Regions from separate parts of the Thalassospira sp. TSL5-1 genome, predicted to be linked through region 2. Evidence: riboswitches for the same ligand, from Rfam matches in the RefSeq annotation. Region 2 holds a riboswitch; the other holds the start of a gene.
What was found. Region 2 has a riboswitch for thiamine pyrophosphate ahead of thiM (hydroxyethylthiazole kinase). Riboswitches for the same ligand answer to the same signal wherever they lie in the genome.

Region 1 (3,417 bases), on a different contig from region 2:
CGGCCATCGCAATTTTTGATGCCATGCCAAAACCCAGCCAAAGCACCAGCAAGGGGGCAATGGCAAAAAACGGAATGGCTTGCGATACCAGCAGGATCGGCATCAGCCAAAACCGTATCGGGCTGAACAATGCCATTGGCATGGCCGCCAGCGCCCCCAGGGCCGCCCCGGCAAACAGGCCAATCACGGTTTCGGCAATGGTATAGCCCGCATGATCCAGCAGCACCGCATGGCGCTGGATCAGCGCCAGCCATACATCATAGGGGGCGGGCAGCATATATTTGGGCGCGCCCGTCACGCTCACGACAATTTGCCAGGTGGCGATCAGGGTGATGATGATGATAAAGGGTCGCGCGAGTTTTAGCAGCTTGCGCTCTGCCAGCGGGGTGACAGAACGGGCAGGAACAGCCGGGCTGGTGGATTTGACGGATCTGGTAACGGTCATGGCTTTGCCTCCGCCAGGTCGGACCGGTCGCCTTGTGACGACAAGGCCCCTAATTGCCGCAGCAATTCCGCCTGATGGCGCAGGATAACCGGGTCGGTGATATCGCGCGGAATGTGACCGTCGGGAATAACCGCATCGGACAGGGTTGCCGGGCTGCCCTGCAACACCATCACCTTATGGCCGACGCGAAGGGCTTCGAGCGGGTCATGCGTGACCAGTAAAACGGTTTTACCCTGTAAAACCCGTGCCGCTAAGTCCTGAATACGCATGCGGTTGAGCGGGTCAAGGGCGGAAAATGGCTCGTCCATTAACACAACTGGCCGGTCTTCCATCAGGGTGCGGGCCAGGGCGGCACGTTGTTTCATTCCGCCCGACAGTTCCGCCGGGCGCATATGCGCGGCCTTTTGCAGGCCAACCTCGGCTATTAAATGATCGGCCCGGGAAAGGTCCGGTTTTTCGCTGCGTAATACAGCGCCCAGCACCACATTTTCCCGCACGGTTCGCCACGGCAACAATAAATCCTGTTGTGCCATATAGGCGACCCGGTCGTTCAGGGCTTTGCCATCGCTACACGTAATGGTGCCACTGGCGGCATCACTGCCCACCAACCCGGCGAGAAAACGCAAAAGGGTGCTTTTGCCCACGCCGGATGGCCCCAGCAAACAGGTAAAACTGCCCGCGCCCAGATCAAGCGACAGGTTATGGAACAAACGGGTAATATTAAATTCAACACAGGCATGGCGCAAGTGAACATCAAATGATGTTCGGTTTTGACCGGATGGGGCCTGTGAATGCCCGGTAACGGGCGGTCTTGTATCGGTATCTGTCATACGATCCTTCCTACGCCGGTCTTAACCGGTTCAGGTTCAAAGGGTCGTCCGGCAACACCGAACCTCTCAGCCCGTTTACGACGGGCCCCCCTGGAGATGACCCGACTATGCGCAGATGAAACCCCGGCGTCAAGTTTTGAGATCATTCTTTTTCGTTTGATCCCGATTGGCCGGGGTGTCATCGCCCTTATTTTCGGGGAGGCGGACTTATTTATCGACTTTCAGATAAACGGCCCCGTTTGTTGCCCCAGCCTCAAGGTCGGCATGGGCTTGGGATGCGTTGGCAAAATCATAAATATGTGCCGCCGGAAGGGATCCGTGGCGCAAAATATCAAACCATGCTTTTGCCGCATTATGATACCTTGGCATGTCATTGATGAAGGCCAGAACACTGGCGCGAATTAAAAACCGGTTTGCCAGCGTGTTGACATTCAGCAAGGGTAAATCCCCGCCGACCTGGCCGATATTCGCCGTTGTCCCAAAGGGTTTGGTGGATCGGATGCTCTTGCTCAGGGTTTCGCCGCCAATACCATCAATGGCATAATCAACGCCCTGACCATCTGTCAGCTCCCTGATGACCGTTTCAAAATCCTGGTCTTTGTAGAATATGGCATGGTCCAGGCCCTGTTTTTGCGCCAGCCTGGCCTTTTCGGCGGTGCTGACCGTGCCAAAGGTGGTGATGCCCAACTGTTTTGCCCAATGCACCAGTACCTGGCCCAAGCCGCCCGCTGCGGCGTGAACCAGCATGCTTTGTCCCGGTTGGACCTTGCATACATGCACCAGCAGAAAATACGCCGTCAAACCGCGCAGCAGCGACCCGGAAATTTGTTCATCGCCAAGGTCATCGGGCAGCTTTATCAGGCGGTTGGCCGCAACATTGCGCATCGCACAATAACTGCCAACCGGGAACCCGGCATAGCCAACCCGGTCGCCAATTTCAAAACCCGTAACATTGCTGCCAATGGCACAAACAGTCCCCACAGCCTCCACACCGATGCTGCCCGGAAGGTTCGGCATCGGGTAAAGGCCCTTGCGAAAATAAACATCAACGTAATTAACGCCAATCAGGCTTTGTTTGACGCACACTTCATTGGCCTGTGGTGCAGGCAGCTCAATGTCGGTGGCATATAGAACCGATGCGCCGCCGCTTTGGTCCATGTGAATGATACGGCTCATGTCTGTCTCCTGAATGTTGTGACACATTCAGGATTACGGTGTATTTGTCATGGGGGAAATTGCATATATTTGCATGCTAAATGGGTGATAATGCACAAATGAACTGGGAAGATTTTCGCTATTTTCTAACTCTGGCTGAAACGGGCAGTTTCTCCGGTGCGGCTCGCAAGCTGGGGGTTGATCACAGCACGGTGGCCCGGCGTGTCGCCGCACTGGAGGTGGATGTTGGCCTGCGTTTGATTGACCGTTTGCCCAAGGCAGTGATGTTGACCCAGGAGGGGCAATTGCTGGCGGGGCGCGGGCAGGAAGCACTTGACGCCATGTTTGCCGTGGAACGCGCGGCAGCCGGTTCGATGACGGGTGTTTCGGTGCCGCTTTGCATCAGCGCGCCGCCATCCCTGGCCCGTCATGTGATTGCGCCAGGCCTGCACGGCTTTCGTCAACAACACCCGACGATCGAAGTGATTTTGCAGGGGCAAACCCAGTCGGCGGATTTGAACCGCCGTCAGGCTGACATTGCCATTCGTCTGTCCCGACCCCGAAAATCCAGCGTCATTACCCGTAAATTGGCCGATATGCCGATGGCCTTTTATGGGGCGGCCGATTATCGCAAACCCGAGGTGGATTGGGATCTGATCAGTTGGGATGACAGCAGTGCGGATATTCCGCAATATCGCTGGCTTGAAAACCGGCTGGCGGGGCGCTCGGTTGTTTTACGCTCGAACGATATGGATGTTCAGGCTGCGGGCGCGCGCGCCGGGGTGGGGGTGGCATTGTTGCCCTGTTATTTGGGTGATACGGACCCGCATTTGCGGAAATTTAAGGGGCAAGAGGATTTCCCCACCCGCGAGATATGGATGCTGGTTCATGCCGATTTGCGCCATGCCCCGCGTGTGCGAAGCGGCATGGATTTTTTGATCAGAACCATCGAAGGTCTTGCCGCATGACGGCTATTTAAGGTGTAGG
Region 2 (3,417 bases):
CAACGGCCAGTCCGTCGGCACCGGTTTCCAGAACATGTGCCACATGCTCCTGTTTAAGGCCGCCAATGGCAACCGACGGCAGCTTGCAAAGGGTTGTCAGATGCGCCAGGCCCTCAAAGCCGATGGCGGGTTTATGGTCCGGTTTGGTCGATGTCGCAAAAACCGGACCGATACCGACATAATCAATGACGGTTTTGTCGATTTTGCGGGCGACAGCTTCGGATTCAATCGATAGCCCCAGTATTTTGTCTTTACCCAGCTTTTGCCGGGCCATTTCGGCGGGCATATCGTCCTGGCCAATATGCAGGCCATGTGCATCAATCGCGATGGCGGCGTCAATATTGTCATTAACGATCAGCGGCACGCCGCTTCCTTCCATCGCCGTCCTCAATGCGCGACCAATTTCAATGAATTCACGGGTGCTGGCGGTTTTATGGCGTAGCTGGACCATTGTGGCGCCGCCCCTGATGGCGGCCATTGTGGTTTCCAGCATCGAATGATCGCGACATAAATCAGGGTCCAGAACCAGATATAGCGACAGATCAAATGTCATGACAGAACCTCGATCCCGGCGTGGGTTTCAAGGGCGGCATCATCAAGATTATAAAGGGCATCCAGGAAGGCCGTGGCAAAGCTGGCCGGGCCGGATGCGGTTTTTTCCGCCATCTTTCCGGCGGCGGCAAAACAGGCCAGGGCTGCAATGGTGGCCTCAAACGGGGCCTTGGGTGCCGTTGCGGCAAAGGCCCCAACCAGCGCGGTGAGCGAACAGCCCATCGCCGTTATTTTCGGCATCAGGGCAGACCCGCCGAGAATGCGAACGGCTGCACTGCCATCGGTGACAAAATCGCTGCTGCCTGTTACGGCGACCACGCATTTTTGGCTTTGGGCCAGGGTTTTGGCGGCTTCTTCGGCCTGTTCAACCGGGTCGCCACTATCCACCCCCTGACCGGCACTTTGCCCCCCGGCAAGGGCAATGATTTCGGAAGCGTTGCCGCGTATGATGGTGGGCTGTAACGCCAGCAGGGCCGCAACAGTATCACGGCGAAAACCGGTGGCAAAATGGGCGACCGGGTCCAGGATCCAGGGTTTTTGTGCCGCGCTGGCCCCCTTGGCGGCTTCCTTCATGCCTGCGACCCATTCGGTGGAAAGGGTGCCGATATTGACCGTGAGCGCCCCGGCAATGGCGGCAAATTCACCGCTTTCTTCGGGCGCATGGACCATCGCGGGCGAGGCCCCGGCCGCCAGCAGCGTATTGGCGGCTATATTCATTGCCACATAATTGGTGATGCACTGTACCAGCGGTGCAGTGTTGCGCATGTCGGTTAAAAGCCGGGCGGGGGAAAGGTTTGGGTGTGTGTCAGTCATCGCAAGGCTCCCATGCAGGTGCGTTTGGAAACCCAGTTCGGTGCCGGAATGATGTTGAAACGCGGTGTCATGCGTTTGCACCCTCCCTACGCCAGTATGAACTGGATCAGGTTCAACGGGTCACTGCGCTGTCTGATTTCTCAGCCGTAGCAGTTTCTCAGCCCCCTGCCGGGGCTCCCCTTGGTGAACCCGCAAGATGGGTTTTGTTGATCGTCCTGTCAATGTGCTGTTTGCAGGGGGGGATAGATTGGTATCAGCCCACAGGCAAAAAGAAAGGCGGGATGCCCAAACATCCCGCCTTCCGTTCCATGTATTTATCGGGCCGATTCTCCGGGCTTACTTACGCCGTTCCATTGCTGCCTTCAGGGCTGCGGCCATTGCCCCGCCCCCGGCATCGCCCGCCGACGCCGTTTTGGCATTGCCACGGCCACTATTGGCGCCATTACCGCCATTGCCACCCGGGCGGCGCGGCTGGTTGCGGTCCTGGTTGTTATGGCGGGCACCGCCGGGCTGGCTGCGCTGTTCGCGCCGTTCCTGCGTCCCTTCGTAATCCGGGGCGGATTTCATCGACAGGCCAATGCGTTTGCGCGGTGCATCCACTTCCATCACCGTGACCGAAACGATTTGCCCAGCCTTGACCACTTCGCGCGGGTCGGCAACAAATTTGTCGGCCAGTTGCGAAATATGAACCAGGCCATCCTGATGCACGCCAATATCGACAAATGCCCCAAAATTGGTGACGTTGGTCACCGTGCCTTCCAGTTTCATGCCGACTTTCAAATCCTTGATTTCATTGACACCCTCAATGAATTTCGCGGTTTTGAATTCCGGGCGCGGGTCTCGACCGGGTTTGTCAAGTTCGGCCAGGATGTCGCGGATCGTGGGCACACCAAAAACATCATCGGCGAATTTTTCCGGCCGCAGGGTTTTGAGGAACGGTGAATCGCCAATGATGCTGGCAAGGTCCCGGCTGCTTTCGCGGCTGATTTTTTCCACAACCGGGTAGGCTTCCGGGTGCACGGCGGAGGCATCAAGCGGATTATCACCGCCGCGAATGCGCAAAAAGCCCGCGCATTGCTCAAAGGCCTTTGGCCCCAGCCGTTCGACCTTGCGCAAATCGGCACGGGAACGAAACGCCCCATTGACGTCACGATAGCCAACAATATTGCGCGCCAGCCCTTCGCTGAGCCCGGCAACGCGGGTCAGAAGCGGGATTGATGCAGTATTAAGGTCCACGCCCACACCGTTCACGCAGTCTTCCACCACCGCATCGAGCGAGCGTGCCAGCTTTGTTTCCGAAACGTCGTGCTGATATTGACCAACCCCAATGGATTTCGGGTCGATCTTCACAAGCTCGGCTAACGGGTCTTGCAAACGGCGTGCAATCGAGGCCGCACCCCGCAGCGATACGTCCAGATCGGGGAATTCCTCGGCGGCAAATTGTGACGCCGAATAAACCGATGCCCCGGCCTCGTTAACAATCACCTTGGTCGCCTTGATTTGCGTAAAGGCATTTAGCAGCATGCCGGCAAGCTGGTCCGTCTCGCGCGAGAAGGTGCCATTGCCAATGGCGATCAGCTCGATTTTGTGTTTTGCTGCCAGGGCTGCCAGCGTGTTAATCGCGCCCTGAACATCATTACGTGGCTGGAACGGATAAACCGTTGCCGTATCCACCAGTTTGCCGGTGGCATCGACCACGGCAACCTTCACACCCGTACGCACCCCCGGGTCCAGGCCCATTGTGGCCTTTTGCCCGGCCGGGGCAGCCAGCAGCAGGTCTTTCAGGTTATCGGCAAAAACCTTGATCGCGTCTTCTTCGGCGCTGTCACGCAAATTGCCAAACAAATCAAGCTCGATCGACAGTGACAGTTTGACGCGCCAGGTAAAGCGCACGGTGTCAGACAGCCATTTATCGGCCGGGCGGCCCTGGTTGCGAATGCCGACATGGGCGGCAATCACGGTTTCGGCCCGGCCCGGTTCGCCGCGCGGGCGGTCTTCGTCTTCGGCACCCAGGATCAGTTTAATTTGCAAAATGCCTTCGTTGCGACCCCG

Region 1: another riboswitch for thiamine pyrophosphate. It lies ahead of LF95_RS06305 (ABC transporter ATP-binding protein); the one in region 2 lies ahead of thiM (hydroxyethylthiazole kinase).

The regions. Positions count from the first base shown of each region.
Region 1 is NZ_KV880637.1:1,334,987-1,338,403, forward strand. It holds gene LF95_RS06300 (ABC transporter permease) at 1-445, opposite strand, end outside; gene LF95_RS06305 (ABC transporter ATP-binding protein) at 442-1,275, opposite strand; TPP riboswitch at 1,266-1,377, opposite strand; gene LF95_RS06310 (quinone oxidoreductase family protein) at 1,483-2,451, opposite strand; gene LF95_RS06315 (LysR family transcriptional regulator) at 2,550-3,398, shown strand.
Region 2 is NZ_KV880638.1:412,795-416,211, forward strand. It holds gene thiE (thiamine phosphate synthase) at 1-553, opposite strand, end outside; gene thiM (hydroxyethylthiazole kinase) at 550-1,365, opposite strand; TPP riboswitch at 1,432-1,556, opposite strand; gene LF95_RS11430 (Tex family protein) at 1,702-3,417, opposite strand, start outside.